DNA from 3 places in the Arthrobacter sp. LjRoot14 genome. Region 2 is predicted to be linked to each of the others. Evidence: riboswitches for the same ligand, from Rfam matches in the RefSeq annotation. Region 2 holds a riboswitch; each other region holds the start of a gene.
The links. Region 2 has a riboswitch for cyclic di-AMP ahead of ACSQ12_RS04215 (C40 family peptidase). Riboswitches for the same ligand answer to the same signal wherever they lie in the genome.

Region 1 (7,157 bases), 1.8 Mb from region 2:
GACCTCAACCGGCTGATCCCGGCGGTGGAAGCCATCGACTTCTACGAACCAACCCGGGTTGCCGTATTCACGTACCGGGGCTCGGCGGATGCCAACCTCAATGAAGAAGTCCTCCGCTTCGCCCGGGCCGAACATCCGGAATGGATCAGCGGGGACGGCCAGAAATGGGCGGACGGTCTGTTCATTTTCGCCGTGGACCCGGTGGGACGCCATGTGGGCACCTACATGGGCGAGGACCGTAAAGTCTCCCTGGAACAGCGCCAGGACATCCAGGACGCCTCAAAGGATTTGCTTCGGGATGCCCAATGGACGGACGGAACCATCGCCGGCATCCGGCGCGGGGCGGAGCTGATCAACCAGCCCTGGTACCGGTCCACGGCATTTCTGGTGACGGCATGGAGCTCTGTGGCCGCGGCTGTCCTCGGTGCCGCGACATGGTTGATTGTGCGCTGGCGGACCAGGGCGGACAGCCGCAAGGAGCTCGCCCGCGGGGACGCCAGCTACTCCAACGTCAGCATGGATCTTCAGGTCACCGAGCTGAACGCCGGCACCATTCCGGAGTCCTCGCGGTACGGCAGCACCGTCCTGGAGAAGCACCGCACGTTCCTGGCCAGGTACAAAACAGCCACCGAGCTGGCCAACCGGGCGCACGCGCTGACTCCACGGGCCATGAGCCGGCGGCCGAACCTCAAGCTGGTACGGGATTTTGCCGACGCTTCCGCTGAACTGGATGCCCTGGATGACGTCATTGCGGACACCAACGCATTGCTCAACCGCGGATCAGCATGGGCTTCCGCGTGGGACCGGCAACTCGCACCGTTCCGCAGTGACCTGGCAGCCCTGGAACAAATGCTCAGCAAACGGCACGCCGCAGGCGACTCAGCGACCGCAGCGGCGCTGCGGTCTTTCCGCGACGAGAGCCACCGGGAGATCGAACGGTGGTCGGCCGAACTCGCCGAGGGCACCATCAGCCCGGAAACGGCCCTGGACCGGCTGCGGGATGCCCGGACGCACCTGACTGAGCTCCTGAAAAACCACGCAGACACAGTAATCGCAGGCTTCGCCAAGACCGACCGGGAAGCCAGGCTGATGCGCGAGGAAATGGAGAGCTCCCAGGCCGGTACCAAGGCCAAGCACGGCCGTACCTACGAGCCCAGCATCCTTGGCACGGTCTATCCGTCGTACTACTTCTTCTCAGTCCCCGCCTTCAACACGGGGTTCAGCACCGGCGTGGGCAGCGTCAGCACAGCCCGCGGCGGGGGCAGCACCACCGGCTATGGCGGCAGCGGAGGCAGTTTTTCCGGGTCCGGGAGTTCGTCCAGTTTCTAGGCGCCGACGGGTCTCGACAAGGATCCCGGATCGGAGGAAGCTGAGCATCGTATAGCGATCACATCATCGGTTCGCCGCATCGATCCAGACCAGGCAGACCGACTCCGCTGTCCGGTCGCGCTAGCGGGACCGGACAGCCCCATCCACAACTCCGATTGATGGAGAGAGCCATGACCACAAATGTTGTCGCTCAACTCGCAGTAAAGTCGCACAATTCTCCGGACGAAAAGCGCCGCCCTGACAAGACGGAAGTGGATCTTGTATCCGTCGACGCCTACACCATCGGAAGATTCACCTTTGAACCCGGCTGGCGTTGGTCCGAATGCATCAAGCCCGTCGCTCAGACCGATTCATGCCAGCTCAGCCACGTTGGTTTCTGCGTTTCCGGCAAACTCACGGTCAAGACCTCTGACGGCAGCCAGATCACCATCGCCGCTGACGACTCCTACAGCATCCCGCCAGGGCATGATGCATGGGTCGAGGGAGACGAGCCCTTTACGGGCATCGAGTTCGTCAGCGCCGCAGTGTTCGCCAGGGCACCCGAATAGCAGACAGGCGGCGTCTGGCGCCCAGGCAGCGAACCAGCCCCCGGGTTCACAGCGGCTTCACAGTTCACAGCGGCTTCGCTACTGCGGGTGGATCCTGTCAATAACGAAATCCCCGCCGGGAATGACCGTGGTTTCATGGCCGTCGTCGAAACGCACCACGTAGGGCGGCGCTCCGTCAGCGCCATGGACCTCAATGATCTGGCCGTGCCGCTCCGCCGATCCGACCGTCTTGCCCCGGATAGTGATCCGGTCTCCCTGGGTTGCCTTCATGGCAATCACCTCCAAAGACCAGAGTACGAGTGTCGGGGCATGGATAACAGGGCCGTTCCGCACTGGCAGGCCGGGGTATCGGCCGGGCTTCCATGCGGCACCACCCGGGATCTGGCGCTGGTGGCCGCCTGGCAGGAGTATTGGGATACAACGGATCGTGACCTTGGCACCGGACCGAGGGGGAACGCCTATGGCGGAGGAGAAACCCACCAGCTGGTGGGCTACGCTGCCCGGTCTGCTGACCGCCACTGCAGCGGTGATCACCGCTGTGACGGGGCTGCTGCTTGGCCTGGGGCAGCTTGGGGTGTTCGACGCCGGCAAGCCCGCCACTTCAACGGCGGGCTCCTCCGCCACCGGCGCCTCCGCACAGCCGGACGGCGCTGTCCCGCCGTCGGGTTCCGGGTCCGGCGGCGGTAACAGCCCGGAGTGGGCGGTAGCACTGCCGGCCGAGCGCCGCTACAGGGCTGCCGACGTCGAATATGAAATTCTTGGTGCCCGTGCGCGCCCTGACGTGTACGGCAAGATCGCGTTGACGTTCACGCTCAGATGCACCAACCACGGCAGGTATGACATCAACTTCTGGGACTCAGCGTTCAGGCTCGGCGCCGGCGGAGTCAGCCACTCCCCCGATTCCGGCCTGAACGAGCTGGTGGCTGGCGATTCAAGCAAAACGGGCGATGTCCGCTTCACTATCCCGGCGGACACCCGCGATGCCGTCCTGCGCATCAAGTTCGCACAGGGCGAGAGCACGGTTCCGGTCGCGATCTCCCCGCCCTGAAACCCCGGGCAGATGTCTGGCGACAGGGAAGGCCGGTGACCGGCTGCCCCCAAGGCAGCTGATCACCGGCCTGTCATCCGGTTTCCCGGCCCCTCGGGGAGAACGGGACCAGCAGCTAGGCTCCGGCGCGGACGAAGGTCACGCCGCCGGTGGCCGTCAGCCAGGACAGCGGGTGCGTGACGGTGGCGTTGACACCGTTCATGCCGCCGCTGATCACCTGTCCGTCGCCGATGTAGATGCCCACGTGGCCGGACTGGACCACCATGTCGCCGGGCTGGGGTTCCCCCACCACTGAGCCGTAGTTCATGAACTGCATGGGTCCCAGGTCGCCGACGGGAATGCCGGCGGAGCCAAGTGCCTTTTCCACCATGGCGGTGCAGTCCTGGGTGATGCCGAGTTGCGCGTAGGCGGCAGAAACCATGGCGGCGTTGACACCGCCGGCCGCCGGGGCAGGAGCCGGAGCCGGCGCAGCTGCCTGGACCTGGACGGAAACGGCAGGAGCCGCCGGCGCGGCAACCGGTGCCGGCGCTGCAGCAGGGGCCACCGCTTCTGCCGGGGCGGGCTCTTCAACCGGCACTTCCACTGGAGCGGGGGTGGTGCTGACGTCCGGCCGCTCGAAGCTGATCCTGACGTGGGAGTCCGCGCTGAGCGGGGCACCCACCTGGGCCTTGGCGTCGAGGCCGGATGCCGGTGCCGAATCGCGTTCCGCGGGAGCCTCGGCGGCCTGCGCAGCCATCCCGCTGGACAGGACCAGGCCAGAAGCCGCCGCAATCGCCGCGGCCTGGCGGCCAACCTTGCTTCTGCCGCGGGCCGTTGTGACGCCGGAGCGTCCTGCGGGCGCTGTTGACGGATGGTGAGCGGGCAGTTTGCGTGAAGACATGAAGTAACCTCTCCCGATGCCTGCGAGGTTAGCTGTCGGATTCGGATGGGAGACACCCGGCCGCAGTTGCCGTCCGCTCAGCAGACGGCTTGCGGCTTCACCCCGAAGACCTGCACAACAATCCTGCAGGCCAAAAGTGGTTTCCCCGTCCCTGCCGGATGGTTTCGATCGGATCCCGGGCCGCGGCAGGGTTAGGCAATCCGCCCGGGAGTGCCCGTATCGGAGATAACCGGCACTGTCCCACCGTACGCGCGCCCCTCGGCCGATGTCACATTCGGATAACGCACTGCCGAACCAAGCGCGGAATGCAGGTAGCTGCGGTGTACTCGGGTACTGCGTTAATCAAAGTCGAGTGTTTTGCCTTGACGCCACGAGGCGTAGTCTACGTGCATGTTCTTGCGGGGGGACTCACACGCTTGGAGGCATCATGCGTTGGTCCAATCAGCCTGTCCGCAAGCCCGCGCGTCACGTGGCGGATCCCCCTGAACCTTTGGCCGGAGGCCCGCACGGCAGGCGCTGGGTTGCAATCCTGGGTGCGCTGCTGCTTGCTGTCAGCACAGTGGCGGGCGTGGCCGGCACTTCGAAGGCCGCGGGGCCGACCATCGTCAGCCTGACGTTCGACGACGGACTCGGCAGCCAGTTGGCCGCAGCGCAGGAGCTGAAAGCCCACGGGCTGGTGGGAACTTTCTTCATCACCACGTCCTTTGTGGGCCAGTCCGGGTTCCTCACCCAGGCAAACCTGAACACTCTCGTGGCCGACGGCAACGAGATCGGCGGCCACAGCGTGACCCACCCGGACATGACAACGCTCAGCGCAGCGGCCGCCAGTGCGGAGGCCTGCAACAGCAAGTCCACCCTCGAAGGCTGGGGCTTCACCGTCCGGAACTTCGCCTACCCCTTCGCGGCGGTGAACCAGACAGCCCAGAACGCAGTCAGCGGCTGCGGGTACAGCAGTTCCCGGGGCCTCGGCGACATCCGCTCTCCCGCCAGCTGCGCCGACTGCCCTGTCGCCGAAACGCTCCCGCCGCAGGAACCCATGGTCACCAAGGCTCCGGACCAGGTGGCCGCCACATGGACCCTGGCGGACCTGCAGGCGACGGTCACGAACGCCGAGACAACCGGCGGCTGGCTGCAGCTGACGTTCCACGAAATTGCGAACGGAACTGATCCGTCACTGTCCATCAGCCCCGCGCTGTTCAAAGAGTTCGTCACGTGGCTGGCCGCGCGGACAGCAAACGGTACGACGTCGGTCCGCACAGTGGCGCAGGCATTGGGCCAGTCCCCCGTAACGTCACCGCCCCCCTCACCGTCGCCTTCACCTTCACCATCGCCGTCCCCGTCGCCGTCGCCGTCGGGCTCGTTTACGGACGTTCCCGCGAACTCGCAGTTCTACACCGAAATCAGCTGGCTCGCCTCGCAAGGGATTTCCACCGGCTGGGTTGAAGCCAACGGCACCAGCACGTATCGTCCGGCGCTCGCCGTCAACCGCGACGCCATGGCCGCCTTTATGTACCGGCTCGCCGGGAGTCCGGCCTACACACCGCCCAGCACCTCCCCGTTCATCGATGTGACACCGCAGACGCAGTTCTACAAGGAAATCGCCTGGCTCGCGTCGAAGGGCATTTCCACCGGCTGGGACGAAGGAAACGGCGCCAAATCGTACCGGCCGCTGCAGGCCGTGAACCGCGATGCGATGGCAGCCTTCATGTACCGCTTTGCCGGCAGCCCTGCCTACAACGCACCGGGCGGCTCCCCCTTCACTGACGTGGTCCCGCAGACGCAGTTCTACAAGGAAATCAACTGGCTCGCGTCGATGAACATCTCCACCGGCTGGGACGAAGGGAACGGCACCAGGACCTTCCGTCCCGTCCAGCCCGTGCACAGGGATGCCATGGCAGCCTTCATGTACCGCTACAACAACGCCTTCCCTGCGTAAGTGCCCGCATGAAGCGGAATACGTAGGTGAAAAACTATTGCGTGGCCATCTGCCAGCTGAGCGATCAGCCGCCGGAGGATTTCGACGTCAACACGGAGCTCTTGATCCTCGAGGGCAAGGAACTGCATGTGGCGACGTGGGACGCCGAGCCGCGGGACGGTGGCTTCGACGTCCTGGTCCTCAACGACCGCGTCAGCGCCCTGGGGTTCATGGTGGTTACTGACTGGGAGTTCCTGGAGGGCAGGGCCTACGCGGTGGTGGAGCGTCGGGCCGGCGGCTGAGCGGCGTCCGCAAGCGACAGCGCGGCCGCGCGCCTCAGCCACGGATCAGGATCCCGCGCCCAGCGCTCCAGCACAGCATGTGCCCGCGTCCCCGCCTGTCCTTCCAGCGCCGCCACCAAGGGACGGACGACGTCGACGGCGAGCGGGTCCACCAGCTCACCCAGCTGCGCCTCCCGCACAAAGCCCTCGATCCGGGTGAGGTCGGAGTTGTTGAGCAAGGCCACCCTGGACTGCAGCAGGACAACCGCCGCCAGGCGGCGCTCGAAGACGGGCACGGACCACAGCTCGGTGCTGAGGGCAGTGACGTCATCGTGGACGAGGTCACGGTGGCGGCGCAGCATGTCACGGATGGTCCCCCGCACCGCGCCGACGGATGCACCGTAGAACTGAAGCCGGTCGCCCAGCCTGGCCTGCGCCTCTTCTGCCCTGAGCCAGGAACTCTCCCGCTGCAGCGAGGCATCCACGAAGTCACAGGCATCGGTCACCCGACTATTCTGTCCTAATATCGTGTGTCGCACATGGGCGCCGGCGCCCGCGTGCGGCCCGCGAGCGCGTTCCGCGGCAACGTGAGAAACTCAGTCCCATGCGTGAACTGGTCGTCCTCGGAACCGCCTCGCAGGTTCCCACCCGGACCCGAAACCACAACGGCTACCTGCTTCGATGGGACGGCCAAGGGCTGCTCTTCGATCCCGGCGAAGGCACCCAGCGGCAGATGATCCACGCCGGCGTTTCAGCCAGCCAGATCACGCGGATCTGCCTCACGCATGTTCACGGGGACCACTGCTACGGGCTTCCGGGCGTGCTCTCGAGAATGGTCCTCGACGGCGTGCAGCACCCGGTGGACCTGCATTTTCCAGCCGCCGGCGGAGACGTGGTCCGCGCCCTCGCCTCCATCGCCTCCCCCGGCCTGGACCTGCGGCTGCATCCGCACAACGGTCCGGGGCAGATCGCGCCCGGCCTGGAGGTGCGGCCCCTGCGGCATCGCATCGACACTTTCGGCTACCGGCTGGTCGAGCCCGAGGGGCGAACGCTCCTGCCCCATCAGCTCGCAGCGGCAGGCATCGCCGGGCCGGAGATCGCACAGCTACAGCGTGAAGGGACAGTGCGCGGCGTGCGTCTGGCGGACGTGAGCGTT
Region 2 (7,157 bases):
CCTGGTGCCGGTAGGCCTTTTTGCCATCACGATGATGACCAGCGCCAACGGCTATGTGCAGACCACGACGGACCCTGTGATGCGCGGCCGGGTGATGGCCCTCTATATGGCGATCTTCATGGGCGGCACACCCGTCGGCGCTCCGCTGGTGGGATGGGTGGCCAATGTTGCCGGTCCCCGCTGGTCCATGTCCGTGGCGGCGGCATCCGGGTTGCTGGCCGCGCTGATAGGCATGGTGTGGATTATCCGGGCCAAGCAGCTGAGGCTCGGATTCAACCGCCGAGCCCGGGGACTGCGCTACTTCCGGTTGGTATCCGCCGGGCCCAACCACGATGGCAAAGCTGAAAGCAGAGTGCGCAAAGACGAAGGCGCCGTCCGGGAGCAAAACCCGGACGACGCCGTCGAACGCTAACGCGTCTGCGTTGGCTGGTTCCTTACTTGCGCAGTTCTCCCACGACGTAGTCGATGCTGGACAGGAGAGCGGAGACGTCGTCAGGGTCGATCGCCACGAAGGTGGCGATGCGCAGCTGGTTGCGTCCCAGCTTGCGGTACGGCTCAGTGTCCACAATCCCGTTGGAACGGAGGACCTTCGCGATGGCCGCAGCGTCGATCGAATCGTCGAAGTCGATCGTGGCGATCACGTTTGAACGGTCTTCGGCCTTGGCAACGAACGGCGTGGCGTATTCGGAGGCCTCTGCCCAGGAGTAGATGCGTCCGGCCGAGTCGGCGGTACGGGCCGCGGCGAAATCGAGCCCGCCGCTGGCGTTCAGCCACTGCACCTGAGCGTCCAGGGTGACCAGGGTGGCCAGCGCCGGGGTGTTGTAAGTCTGGTTGAGCCGGGAATTGTCGATGGCAGTCTGCAGGTCCAGGAAATCGGGGATCCACCGGCCGCTTGCCTTGATCCGCGCAGCACGCTCAAGGGCGGCGGGGGAGAAGAGGCCCAGCCACAGGCCGCCGTCGGACGCGAAGTTCTTCTGCGGCGCAAAGTAGTACACGTCAGCCTCCGACACATCGACGTCCAGCCCGCCGGCAGCGGAGGTGGCATCGATCAGGACCAGCGATCCTTCATCCGCCCCGGCAACCCGCGTGACCGGGGCAGCGACACCCGTGGAGGTCTCATTCTGGGGCCAGGCGTACACGTCAATGCCGGCTTCCGCCTGCGCTACGGGCCGGGTACCGGGCTCGGCCTTGATGATGGAGGATGCGTCCAGGAACGGAGCCTTGTTGGTGGCGGAGGCGAACTTGGAACCGAACTCGCCAAAGGAGAGGTGCTGGGCCTTGCTGTCCACCAGCCCGAACGCCGCGACATCCCAGAACGCGGTGGAGCCGCCCACTCCGAGGATGACTTCGTAGCCGTCCGGGGCGCGGAAGAACTCGCTCAGGCCGTTGCGGACGGACCCTACGAGGTTCTTGACCGGAGCCTGGCGGTGCGAGGTGCCAAGAAGCGTGGCGGAGGCGGCAGACAGGGCCTCGATCTGCTCGGGGCGGACCTTTGAAGGCCCGGCGCCGAACCGTCCGTCCTTGGGCAGGAGGTTGGCGGGGATAGTGATGCTGGTGTCGCTCACAATGGCTCCAATTTTTCGGCGTGGACGTGGGGGAGGCCTGGCAGTGCACGGGTTCCTGCCGGGGGAATCCCCTATATTCTGCCTGACGCGCCGGTGGGGAACGGAACGATATCCGTCATAGTCCAGTCACTGAGACATACCTGAGGCGCAGGCGGTCACGTCCCTGTGAAGCTCGGCGCCGAATTATCCGGAGTAATTCAAAATAGGCTAAGCTGGTCCCTGACGTATAGCGGGCCGCGATGCCGGCCGGGCTGATCCCGTGAGGCCGTTCCCCAAGGCTGATCGGTGGATGCAGGTCCACTTCGCCGCGGCCAACGGGAAACGCCTCCGCGCGGTACGGTGGGACTGACGCAAGGACTGTGCTCGAGGAGCTGAGCTGGATGACGGATCTGATCGACACCACGGAGATGTATCTTCGGACAATCTTGGAGCTTGAGGAAGAGAACATCGTTGCTCTCCGTGCGCGGATTGCCGAACGGCTGCGCCACTCCGGCCCCACTGTTTCGCAGACCATCGGCCGGATGGAGCGCGACGGACTGGTGGTTGTTTCGGGCGACCGGCACCTTGAGCTCACCGAAACAGGCCGGAAACGGGCTACCGAGGTTATGCGCAAGCACCGCCTTGCGGAGCGGCTCCTCGCCGACGTCATCGGCCTCGACTGGGCGTATGTCCATGACGAAGCCTGCCGCTGGGAACACGTCATGAGCGAGCGGGTCGAGCGGCGCATCTTCGAGCTCCTGGACCATCCCACGGTTTCCCCTTACGGCAATCCCATTCCCGGCCTGGCGGCACTTGGTGGCCAGCCCACTCCCGCGTTCACCGACGGAGTGGTGAACCTTCTTGACGCCATGGCCGGATACGGGGCCGACTCCCGCATTACCGTGAGCCGCCTGGCCGAGCCCATCCAGGTTGAGCCGGAGCTGCTGGTCCAGCTCGATGAAGGCGGCATCCGGCCGGGGGCGTCCGTCGCCCTGGAGCGCGTGGGGGAGTACATCTCGGTGCGCGTACCCGAGATCGAAGGCGCCCTGGAACTGCCGCCCGAAGTTGCGGCCCACGTATTTGTTACGGTCCGCTAACCGTGCACCTCGTAGGACCACCTACAACACGTTGAGACGCAGATAACGGAATTATTACCGTGCTGATTAATCACCTATAGTTGAGGACTAGCGCCGATACTAAAGCGTTACCTGATCCGAAGCCGAGCTCTGCCAGCGGATCAAGGTACGAATCACCTCCTGGCAGAGGCGGGGGAACCACAACCGGCCGTTGAAAGACGGCCTTGGGGTGAAGTCCGTCAGCGGCAAAGCACCTCCGACGAAGGATTCCTTTGGGATACCCCTGTGTCGGATGCCTTGCATTGGCGGACCGGGTCTTTGATCTCTCTGACCCGAATCCGACAGCTAACTCCGCAGGCTTTCCAGAGAGGATAATTCTTGACCACGCAGACCGTCAGGGGCCGCCGCAGGGCGACAGGTCCCGCTTCGGAGTACCCCGTGGCCGAAGCCGTAATGACGGTCAGGCCGCGCGACGCACACCGTGATGCGCGCCGGCGCCGGGGCCTGTTCAGCCAGGTTACGGACTTCGCCTCGGCGAGCGGCGTGGGTCAGAAGGCGGGCATCGCGCTGGCCGCCACCGGACTGGTCCTTACCGTGACCGTACCGTCAACCGGCCCCATGGTCGCCACGTCAGACACGGGATCCACCGCCGCCGCATCAGTCGCGGCGCAGCCGGAGGTCTCCGCTGCCGCCAGCGCCAAGATCGACTTCAACCGGACCGCCGTAGCCACCAAGGGGGATCCGGACGGCAAGCTCAAGCAGTTGCTGAGCGCGCAGTCAGCCGGAACCATCACCCGCGCGGCATCCACCGGCAGCCTGGGTGCGCCGCTGGAACAGATGGTCACCGCATCACCTTTCGGTTTCCGGGTTAGCCCGATCACGGGCGGAGCCGGCGAGTTCCACCGTGGCCAGGACTACGCGGCCCAGTGCGGCACAAGCGTATTCGCCGCCGCCAGCGGAACCGTAACCTTCTCCGGCTGGCACCCCTACGGCGGTGGCAACCGTGTGGTGATTGACCACGGCAACGGCCTGGAAACCACGTACAACCACCTCTCGTCGTCCAGTGTCCAGGTTGGCCAGAAGGTCAACCGCGGCGACGTGGTGGCGCTCAGCGGGACCACCGGTGCCTCCACCGGCTGCCACCTGCACTTTGAAGTGATGGTCAACGGCGAAGTCGTCGATCCGCTCGGCTGGCTCTGATCCAAACGATCGCCCGCTCTCGCATTCCTGTGACATGCCGTGACCTGAATGTGACATTCGTTCGGAATTCCTGTACCGTTTAGAGCACGCCAAGTTTTCCGAAGTTGGCGCTCTTGAGTGGATTGCCTAACTCTGCCACCGCTCAAGGTCCGTTCGCATTACATCGTCTGGCAGAGGCGGGGGAACCAATTTTGGTCTTCGCAAGAAGACCTTGGGGTTAAGTCGCAACGCTTCCCAGGAAGCCGAGCGGCCGGGTGACTCCCATCCGAATCCGACAGCTCACCTCGTAGGCATTGGGAGAGGCTACCTTCGTGTCTACACGTCACAATTCTGCGCGCCACCGCGCGCAAACGGTTCGTACGAACCCGTTGAACTCCGTGTCCAGGGCTGTTACTGCCAACGCCGGGACCGTAGGTCGCCAGGCGGCTGTTATCGCAGCTGCTTCCGGACTGATCCTTAGTGTTGGGATGCCGGCAAATGCCGCCGATACCAACCTGGGCGTTTCCGCTTCGACGGAGTCCGGCTCACAGTCGGCCCAGCTGACCGTAACTGCAGAACCGACAGCGACTGTTTCCTTCGAGCGTCCGGCAGTGACCACGAAGGCAGCGCCCAAGGTTGAAACCGTTCGGGCACAGTCCACCGGTACGGACGCCAGCGAGACCTCCACTGAGGCTGACGGAGAGGCCAAGGCAAGCAAGCTTGCTGACGCCGCATCTTCCGCAGCAGCATCGGGCCTCGCTGCCATCGCTTACACCGGTATCGGCAGCCCATACGTCTGGGGCGGTACCACTCCCAGCGGTTGGGACTGCTCAGGCTTCACGCAGTGGGTATACGCACAGGCCGGCATCAGCATCCCCCGCACCAACGCATGGACAGCCATGACGCCTACCGCCACCCCGGCGCCGGGCGATCTTGTCATGCAAAACGGCGGCGCCCACGTTGGCATCTACGTCGGCAACGGCATGATGATCAGCGCGCTCAACCCCTCGCAGGGCACTCTCCTGCACGCTGTGTCCGCCACGGGCACCTCTGCGTTCTACACGCTTCGCTAACACACGCGCTTCCCATCGCTGAAGCGCGCGTTCTTCGCTAAAAACCCTGTTCGGGCCGTTCCGGCTTACCCCCAAGATGCCGGAGCGTCCAAAAACCGCGGCCTGCCATGCAGTCTGAGGAAAACGAAAGAGAGAACTAATGACTACTCGTGCCATCGCACGGCATCGCGCCGAGGTTACAAAGACCAACTCGCTTGCTGTCATTGCCAAGGCCGTCGGCGACAACGCCGGTGGCATGGGCCGTCAGGCTGCGGTTATCGCTGCTGCCTCCGGTCTGGTCCTGACGAGCGGTATCGCAGCCAACGCTGCCGACACCAATGTTCAGCGCGAAGCAACCTCTGCTTCCACCCTGGAAGTCCAGTCTTCCGCTCCGGCCAACATCTCGGCTGCATCCAGCATCGCCATCTCCTTCGAGAAGCCGGCTGTTTCCACCTCCCCGGCTCCGGTCGTTGAGGCTCCCAAGCCGGTTGTTGAGGTTCAGGAAGCTGCTCCCGCGGCCGCTCCGGCTGCCGTTGCAGAGACTGTGTCCGCCCCGGCGGCTCCGGCTGCCCCTGCGGCCCCCGCCGCTGCCAGCGGAAACGGCGCTTCGATCGCAGCTGCGGCGTACGCCCAGCTCGGCGTTGCCCAGGACTGCACCGCCCTTGCCACCAACGCGCTTGCGGCCGTAGGCATCAACTACCACGGCTGGCCGGCCGGTTACCTTTCCTTGGGCCGTACCGTGAGTGCAGCCGAGGCACAGCCGGGCGACCTCGCCTACTACGAGAACGGCGGCATGGGCATGGCCCACATCGCTGTATACGTCGGCAACGGCCAGGCCGTGCACGGTGGCTGGAACGGCGGAACCACTTCCCTGTTCAGCGTCAACGTCGGCTCCGGCCCGGTCTTCATCCGCGTTGGCGGCTAAAGCCTCCAGCTAACGTTTGCCGGAAGAACCCCTGCCTCCGGGCGGGGGTTCTTCTGCGTTTCCGGCAGGTGAATTTTTGCCGACACGGAGTGTATGGTAAGGGCCCGATTCGGTGATCGGCCACTTGAGTGTTTACTCTTGTGTTGTCGATCCATAGCGCCCGGACAAGCAGAGGGCAGCCGGCCCTCGAGCCCCTGACGGGCGCGGCCGTGAAGAGGTATGTGCATGCGCACTCTCGTTCTTAATGCTGGATATGAACCGCTGGCGGTTGTAACCTTCCGCCGGGCGCTGGTTCTTGTGCTGACCGGAAAAGCTAGCGTAGTGGCCGAGGGCGACGATCCTGTCGTCGGGCCGCAGGAGATCCTGGGCCGTCCGTCCGTGATTCTCCTGAACCGTTACATCCGGCCGCGGTACAACACAACCACCGCGGTGAGCCGCCGGGGCGTTTTGCGCCGTGACGCACACCGCTGCGCCTATTGCGGTAAGGCAGCACACACCATTGACCACGTCCATCCGAAATCGAGGGGTGGTGCGGACTCCTGGGAAAACCTTGTGGCCGCCTGCCTTCGATGCAATAACGTGAAGGGCGACCACACACCTGCCGAGATGGGCTGGAAGCTCAGGTTTGTGCCCGCGCCTCCGCACGGCACCATCTGGCAGATCAAGGAGCTGGAAAAGCCCACCCCTGCGTGGGACCCTTTCCTTCTGCCTGAATCCGCCGCCTGAGGCGTCGATCCTGCGCAGGACCCGTCTCAATGGCTAGGCTGGCCCTGTGGAGTTTGATGCCTTAATCCTGGCGGGCGGCCGGTCATCGCGCCTGGGCGGCGTGCCCAAGTCCCAGCTGATGTACGACGGCGCCACCCTCCTGTCGCGGTCGCTCTCGGCGGCTGCCGGAGCTCGCGCCACAGTGGTGGTGGGACCGGATCCCGGCGAACTGCCTGCCGGTGTCCTGACGTGCCGCGAGGAGCCTGCCTTTACGGGTCCCGCAGCGGCCATTGCTGCCGGTATGGCGGCACTGGAACGGGCGCGCGGTCCGCTCCGGGCCGCGATGACGCTGATTCTGGCCTGCGACATGCCCAAAGCGGACCAGGCAGTTGCCGCCCTTCGGGCCGCCCTCGCAGACCACGGCCCGGCCCCTGCAGGGCCGGATGGTGTCATGTCTGCTTCCCTCGACGGCCGCAGCCAACCGCTCGCAGGCCTTTATAGCACAGCTGCGCTACAACGTTCCATTGACGAAATGGAGACGAGCGGGGGGCTTGCCGGGGCATCAGTGTTCGCCCTCCTTGCTAGGCTTGACGTGCGGACTGTTACCGTCCCCGCCGGTGCCACGGACGACGTGGACACCTGGGACGATGCCACCGCGCTAGGGGTGTCCCGCCAA
Region 3 (7,157 bases), 160 kb from region 2:
AACCTCCGGGTGCTCGTAGAACCGGTAGCCCTGGCCGCGTACCGTGCGGACGGTGTTGGCGAGGCGGCCCAGCTTGGAGCGGAGGCGGCGGATGTGGACGTCGATGGTGCGCTCGTTGGGGACCTCTTCGGCGTTGCGCCACAGGCCCTCGAGCAGTTCGTCGCGGCCCACGGTGCGGGTGCCGTTTTCGACGAGGTAGTTGAGGAGTTCGAACTCCTTGAACGTGAGGTTCAGGGAGTCGCCGTCGAGGTGGACTTCGCGGCGGGCCAGGTCGATGAGGACGCCGGACGGCCGGGGATCCTGCGGCTGCGGAAGCCGGGTGGTCTCGGTGCGCTGCCGGGAGTTGACGGTGGGGTCGCCGAAGGTTGACCGTACGACGTCGAGCGCGGAACCCGGGGCGCTGGCGGGGGCTACAGCCACCGCGGCGTAGCTCTCCGCACCGGAGACGAGCGACTGGGCGTAGGCGCGGATTTCCTGGGCAAGTTTCGCGATGGAGGTTCCGGCTGCTGCCGCGGTCTCCTCGTCGATGCCCATGTAGAGGACAAATCCACGGGCTACGTTTTCGTTTGCGACGGGGCGGACGGCGCTGCCGTTGGCCGGTGCAATCACAGGGGTGGGGGCCGTCTGCGGGGCGGCCTCGGCGGCGGGAACAGCGCGAAGCTGGCCGTAGGAGTTCGGGTTGTAGCCCTGGGGCGCGTAGCCGGGGGCCGGGAAGCTGTTGCCGGGGGCTGCCGGGGCGAACGCCGGACGGGCGCCGAATCCTTGGCGGAGGCCTGAGGGCTGGCCGCCCTTGTTGGCGTTTCGGACGGAGATGTGGACGTATCCAGATGCAACTGACATGGAATGCTTACCTCAATGTGAATGGCCGTCATCGCGGCTCGAATGCTGTCTTTCCCCGCAATGAGATCTGGGGAGGGGCGCCCGACGCTGGGCTAGGGGCGAATGCCTAAAAACTTCTCGGGGTGGGGAAGTTAGGCGTGCATTCGACAACAGCGCATGTCTTCGCCAGCGGGTGGGCTGGTCCAGGATTCTGCGGCTGCAGGTGCTGTTGAGTTCTTGTTCACAATTGAAGTGTGCAACGTAACAATGAAAACTTGCAAGTAACAATGGACACTATGGTCCGCATCGTGAGACAAAATCCCGCATTGTGGTCCAAATCACGATTCTGAAATGCCAATAATATAACAGGTGTTTTTCAGAACGATCGATCGGATTCTCTCTATAGCCGAATTTTCTTCTCCGGAACCCGTATTTTCGGCGCGAAAATTCAGTCAGCTTGGAATTGCTGAAATACGGAGGACGCGCTTTGCACATGTCCAGCCCCCGGCCGGGCTACACAGAAAAATTCCGTCCCCCGCAGCCCGCTGTCCCGCCGGCCGGCTCAGTTGGACTGTCCGGTGAGCGTGGCTGCTACCAGCTGGACGGACTCCGCCGGGAAGCTGTCACCCTCCTTTCCCGCAACGACCCGTACCATCGCCCCGGACACGATGTCAGCCACAGTGAGCTGGCTGGTGCCCGTAGCGCCGGACTGTTGACGCCTTCGTTGCTGATTGCTCACCGACACGTCCGAACCGAGTGAATAGGTGCGGCTGAAGCCGTCCGTGCTCTTGACTGTCACGGAGCCCGAGTTCACCTCGGTGACCGTTCCCTGCTGCTCCACCCTGGTCACGTAGGCGCCGTCCTCGAGGGCCACGTACTCGGCGTGAACTGCGGCGGACACTCCGGCGCCCATTCCGCCCAATCCATCCGGGGCGAAGTTGCCGGGGCCGCCCTGGAGCGGCATCCCGCCGTCGGCAAAACCGCCCTGCGCGCCGCCGCGGCCGCCCGGCGATGTTTCCTGCAGTCCACCTGCACCTGCACCTGCGTCGGCCGTGCCGTCAGCCGCCGCAGAGCTGGAGGTCAGCGCATAGATGCCCACGCCGGCCCCGCCTGCGAGAACAGCCGCCGCTCCGGCGGCGGCAACCCCCCGCTTCACAGTCCACGGCTTCGAACGGCCGGCCGGCCCGCCCGGGAAGCCGCCAGGCGGCGGGGTACCCCAGCTACCGGACGGCCGGGATGATCCCCATCCCGTCTCCGGCAGCGAACCGGAAGCAGCGGCCGACGGCGGCACTCCCCACCCGGCAGCCTGCCCGCCGTTGGCGGGGCTGCTCAGAGGGATGTTCACTCGACCGCCTGCAGGGACCGGCCGGCCTTCCGGGGTCCCGTCGGAATCGTTGTCCGGAACCGGCGTGTTGTGGTGGTTGTTCATGGTGTACTCCTTGGGCCTAGGGCTTTGTCCACCCAGGCTCCGAAGCGTTCCTGTGCGGGGCCTGTGCGGGGCAAGAGGTCAAGCTGTGACCTTTCCGAAGCTGGTTTCATCCCGGGAATGCAGCCGATCCTCTCCAGGCAGCCCCGGAGGGCCGCGGCGTTGCGTTCAGCTCGCTAGGCTGGGATTCACAGCTGGCCCACAGGATCCCCATAGGGCCGGCTAAACCGCAGATCGGAGAGTTGTCCCATGGCCACTTCGCACTCCATGACTAACAACCTTCCCCAGCTCACCCACCCGGACGGCTCCCCCATCCGTGCCCTGGTGGTTGACGACGAACCCAGCCTCTCCGAGCTCATGAGCATGGGCCTGCGGATGGCAGGCTGGTCCGTTGCCGTCGCCGGAGACGGCCCGGAAGCCGTAAAACTCGCCAAGGAGTTCCGCCCGGACGTGCTGGTGCTGGACGTGATGCTTCCCGGGTTCGACGGCGTCGAGCTGCTCACCAGGATCCGCGCCTTCGCGCCGGAAGTGCCCGCGCTCTTCCTGACGGCCAAGGACGCGGTCCAGGACCGCATCCTCGGCCTGGCGGCCGGCGGGGACGATTACGTCACCAAGCCCTTCAGCATGGAAGAAGTGCTCCTCCGCCTGCACCGGCTGGTCCAGCGATCCGGAGTGGCCGCCATGGACACCGCCGAACTGGTGGTCGGCGACCTCGTCCTCAACATTGACACGCGCGAAGTGACCCGGGCCGGGAAGGAACTGCAGCTGACCGCCACCCAGTTCGAACTCCTGCGCTACCTCATGGAAAACCCCAAACGGGTGGTCAGCAAGGCACAGATCCTGGACCGCGTGTGGGATTACGACTTCGGCGGCCAGGCAAACATCGTGGAACTCTACATCTCCTACCTGCGCAAGAAGGTGGATGCCATCCACCCGCCCATGATCCACACCGTCCGCGGCGCGGGATACGTCATCAAACCGGCGGATTGAGCGGTGCCCACACTCTCCGGCGAAACCCGCAAAGACCGCCGACGCTGGCTTGATCCGTCGACCTGGCACCTGCGCACCCGGCTGGTACTCGTGGCCATGGCACTCCTTGTGGCCATCTGCGGCGCGATCGGCCTGTTCAGCTATGCCTCCATGGATTCCTTCCTGACCAGGCAGCTTGATGAACGCTTGGGGCAGGCCTCACGGCTATCGAACGAGGCGGGACGGCCACGCCCCAGCAACCCGTCCGGCAGGCAGGACGGGTTCGACGGCCCGGGCCAAGGTGTCGGCACGCTCATCGCGCGCATAGATAACGGGAATGTCAGCAGCGCCGGGTTCCTCGCCAAAGACGCCACCGTGGCGTCCCTCTCCCCCGAGGACAACCAGGTTCTTTTGGCACTCCAGCACGACGGAACGCCCGTCGATCGGGCACTGTCCACCGGCTCCTACCGCCTGGTAGCGGTGGAGGCGCCATACGGGGACGTGATTGTCACCGGGCTCCCCCTCAACGAGAAACAGAACACGCTCAACTCTTTGGTATGGACGATGGTGATCGTGTCGATGGGCGGCCTGGTCCTGATCGGCCTTGCCGGAACGGTGCTGATCCGACGCACCATGAAACCCCTCGAGCAACTGTCCGAGGTCGCCACGCAGGTTTCGAAACTGCCGCTCGACGCCGGCGAGGTGGCCCTCGCAGTCCGCGTGCCGCCGTCGAACGCGCATCCCGGAACCGAAGTGGGCAGTGTGGGGCACGCCCTCAACCTCATGCTGGATAACGTCTCCAAGGCGCTTGAGGCCCGGCAGCAGAGCGAAACCAAAGTGCGCCAGTTCGTGGCCGATGCCTCGCACGAGCTGCGCACGCCGCTCACCGCTATCCGCGGCTACACGGAACTCATGCGGATGACCGAGGACTTCACCCCGGACGGCCAGAAGTCCCTGGCCAGGGTGCAGAGCCAGTCCGAACGGATGACCACCCTGGTGGAGGACCTCCTGCTGTTGGCCCGGTTGGACGAAGGCCAGCCGCTCAAGATCAGCGATGTGGACCTGACGCAGCTTGCGGTGGAAACCGTCAGCGACGAGAAGGTCATGGCACCGGACCGCGCCTGGCAGCTGGAGCTCCCGGAAGAGCCCGTGGTGGTCCGCGGGGATGCCAAGCAGCTGCACCAGGTGATGGCCAACCTGCTCTCCAATGCCCGCAAGCACACGGAACCGGGCACCACCGTGGTCACCGGAGTGATGCGGTCGGCCGACGGCAGCGCTGTGGTGACCGTAACGGACAACGGTGCCGGGATCCCGCCGGAATTTGTGGACCGGGTTTTCGCCCGCTTTGCCCGGGCGGATGCCGCGCGAACCAGTCCTGCAGGTTCCGCGTCGGTTTCCGGCGGCGCGGGCGCTGCGGCTGCCGAGGGCACGAGCGGGCTGGGGCTGTCGATCGTGCAGTCGATTGTGGAGGCGCACGGTGGAACCGTGGAGGTCACTTCCCGCCCGGGGCGCACAGAGTTTGCGCTGCGCCTCCCGGGAGAATCACCGGAAGCGTAGCTGCTCCGTAAGCCCGGCGTGCGGTGCGGGCGGTTACGCAAGCCAACGCGCCGCCGTCGTGATCCTCGTTACCGAAATGTGACTTAAGCGCGAGACTCCTGTACCGTTTTTGGAGTGCGGCCACCGTTCCGGCCGCATATCCGGATGGACGCCAAACTCTGCCGCTACCCGGATTTCCTCATGATCAGGCAGAGGCGGGGGACCCAGGTCTCCGGGCATTCTGCATTGCCGCCCTTGGGGTGAAGCCGACACGTGAAGTTCCGTGCGGCCGGATGACCTCATCCGAACCCGACAGCTAACTCCGCCGGCATCGAGAGGCAACCATGACTAAATCCACGCCAGAAGTACGTCCTGAGCCCGCTTCCCGCACGTCCGCAGCGCCTGCGCACCGCTCACGCCACCGCGCCGAACCAGCCGCCAAGACGTCCCCGCTGTCCCGGTTCGCGGCCAGTCTGCAGGGCTCCGGCCGCCGGGCCGCAGTAGTAACCACCGCCTGCGCGGTGCTGATTGGCGTCGGCGCCGCCGGCCAGGCTTCCGAACCCGCCGCCCCGGCAACATCGGCAACGGGCGCTGGGAGTGCCGCAACCACTGCCGACGCCGAATCGAAGCTCGCGTTCGAAAAAATCCTCGTTTCCGCCATGCCCGCTCCGTCCTCTGTCAGCGTGAACGCGCAGTCGTCCGGGGAGAAGCCGTCGGAGGAGAAGGCACCGGAAGCGCCTGCAGCCGCCGCCGCTCCCGCACCCGCTGCGGCCCCCGAACCGGCTCCTGCCCCGGCGCCGCCCGTAGCTGTTGACGATCCCGCAGCTGCCCAGGCGTATGCCGCCTCGCAGCTCGGAACGTACGGCTGGGCGGCTGACCAGATGCAGTGCCTCACCACGCTCTGGACCAAGGAATCGGATTGGAAGACCACTGCCACGAACGCCAGCAGTGGCGCGTACGGCATTGTCCAGTCGCTGCCGGCGGAAAAGATGGCCAGCGCCGGGTCCGACTATCTGACCAACTTCCGCACCCAGATCAACTGGGGCCTGAATTACGTGAAGGAACGGTACGGCTCCCCTTGCGGCGCCCTGGACTTCCACTACGCCAACAACTGGTACTAAACCGGCACCCGCAGCCATCGTGGTTCGCAACACCGGAGGCCCCGAATCCATGTTTGGATTCGGGGCCTCCGGCCGTGTTGGCGTGTTGCTTCTTCTTGGACGGGACCTTCTCTCCGTTACGGGGCCACAAGGTTTTCACAAGGTCGAGGAGTGACTCTGGGTCGCCGCCGCTTTCAATCGTCTTCCCAGCGGCTGCCGGCCCAGCGCCGTCATCAAGATGCAGGGAGCACAACAATGAAAAAATGGTTAGTTTCGACGGCCGTCCTGGCCTCAATCTTCGCGGCCGCCGCCCCGGCCTCCGCCGCCCCTTCGGGCCCGCCGATCACCGTGGACGGACCCGCCACCTTCACGAGCTGTGGATTTCCTGTCACCGGTGAAGTCACCGGCAAGGCCAAGAACATCACGACTCCCTCCGGGGACATCATCAGCACTTCCCCGGGGCTGAAGATAACGCTGACGGGGCCAGACGGAAAGACCGCCAGTTACGTCATCACGGGCGTCCTATTCTTTTCGTTCCCGAGCGAGAACGTGGTCGAGGTGAAGGCTACGGGCAATAACCTCCTTCAGCTCCCGTCTCCTGACGGACTATTCCTCACACGGGGTAATGTCAACTTCTCTGTGGATTCCAAAGGCAACGAATTGCGGAGATTCTCAGGATCCGGCACTGCCACGAACATCTGTTCGCTGCTCGCCCCTGACTCATAAACCGCGGCGGCGGTGCTCCCACCAATGACGGCGGGAGCACCGCTGCCGCTTCCGTTCCTGTTCCGGTCCTGACAGAGCCCACAGCAGCTGCACAGCTTTGGCCTAAATCCTTCATATGCTGCGGCGCCATAGTTGAACCATGACGCCCACAGACCTGGCCACGGGAACCCTGCTGCACCCGCAACCGCGGGCCGCCGTCGACGCCCGGCCGGGTCCTCCCGCCCCGACGTTCCCCCGGCAGGGTCGCGTCCGTCGGGCGCCCGTTGATACGCACATGACCGGCACCACAGGAGCCGCTGCGCCGGTGCTGGATGTAGTCATCCCGGTCTATAACGAGGAACAGGGTCTGGAGCAATCCCTGCGGCAGCTCCACTTGTACCTGGCCGATACGTTTCCCTACCCGTTCCGGATTACCGTGGCGGACAATTCCAGCACCGACGGCACGCTCAAGACCGCCGAGCGTGTAGCCCGGGAACTACGCGAGGTCACCGTGGTCCGACTCACCTCCAAAGGCCGCGGCAACGCGCTCCGCACCGTGTGGCTGGCCTCGCCGTCACCCGTGCTGGCCTACATGGACGTGA

Region 1: linked by a shared signal. The riboswitch ahead of ACSQ12_RS12155 (NlpC/P60 family protein) and the one ahead of ACSQ12_RS04215 (C40 family peptidase) in region 2 are both predicted to bind cyclic di-AMP.
Region 3: linked by a shared signal. The riboswitch ahead of ACSQ12_RS03505 (hypothetical protein) and the one ahead of ACSQ12_RS04215 (C40 family peptidase) in region 2 are both predicted to bind cyclic di-AMP.

What each region holds. Positions count from the first base shown of each region.
Region 1 is NZ_CAXURL020000001.1:2,712,298-2,719,454, forward strand. It holds gene ACSQ12_RS12135 (DUF5129 domain-containing protein) at 1-1,329, shown strand, start outside; gene ACSQ12_RS12140 (cupin domain-containing protein) at 1,500-1,877, shown strand; gene ACSQ12_RS12145 (DUF1918 domain-containing protein) at 1,956-2,147, opposite strand; gene ACSQ12_RS12150 (hypothetical protein) at 2,338-2,925, shown strand; gene ACSQ12_RS12155 (NlpC/P60 family protein) at 3,041-3,805, opposite strand; cyclic di-AMP (ydaO/yuaA leader) riboswitch at 3,809-4,003, opposite strand; gene ACSQ12_RS12160 (polysaccharide deacetylase family protein) at 4,233-5,741, shown strand; gene ACSQ12_RS12165 (hypothetical protein) at 5,768-6,022, shown strand; gene ACSQ12_RS12170 (DNA alkylation repair protein) at 5,989-6,507, opposite strand; gene ACSQ12_RS12175 (ribonuclease Z) at 6,606-7,157, shown strand, end outside.
Region 2 is NZ_CAXURL020000001.1:888,527-895,683, forward strand. It holds gene ACSQ12_RS04195 (MFS transporter) at 1-412, shown strand, start outside; gene serC (phosphoserine transaminase) at 435-1,565, opposite strand; gene ACSQ12_RS04205 (metal-dependent transcriptional regulator) at 1,946-2,641, shown strand; cyclic di-AMP (ydaO/yuaA leader) riboswitch at 2,782-2,995, shown strand; gene ACSQ12_RS04210 (M23 family metallopeptidase) at 2,999-3,820, shown strand; cyclic di-AMP (ydaO/yuaA leader) riboswitch at 3,950-4,127, shown strand; gene ACSQ12_RS04215 (C40 family peptidase) at 4,288-4,872, shown strand; gene ACSQ12_RS04220 (NlpC/P60 family protein) at 5,012-5,776, shown strand; gene ACSQ12_RS04225 (HNH endonuclease) at 6,002-6,502, shown strand; gene mobA (molybdenum cofactor guanylyltransferase) at 6,549-7,157, shown strand, end outside.
Region 3 is NZ_CAXURL020000001.1:730,499-737,655, reverse strand. It holds gene ACSQ12_RS03525 (winged helix-turn-helix domain-containing protein) at 1-840, opposite strand, end outside; gene ACSQ12_RS03520 (hypothetical protein) at 1,382-2,248, opposite strand; gene ACSQ12_RS03515 (response regulator transcription factor) at 2,495-3,235, shown strand; gene ACSQ12_RS03510 (HAMP domain-containing sensor histidine kinase) at 3,239-4,771, shown strand; cyclic di-AMP (ydaO/yuaA leader) riboswitch at 4,921-5,095, shown strand; gene ACSQ12_RS03505 (hypothetical protein) at 5,095-5,871, shown strand; gene ACSQ12_RS03500 (hypothetical protein) at 6,106-6,576, shown strand; gene ACSQ12_RS03495 (dolichyl-phosphate beta-glucosyltransferase) at 6,716-7,157, shown strand, end outside.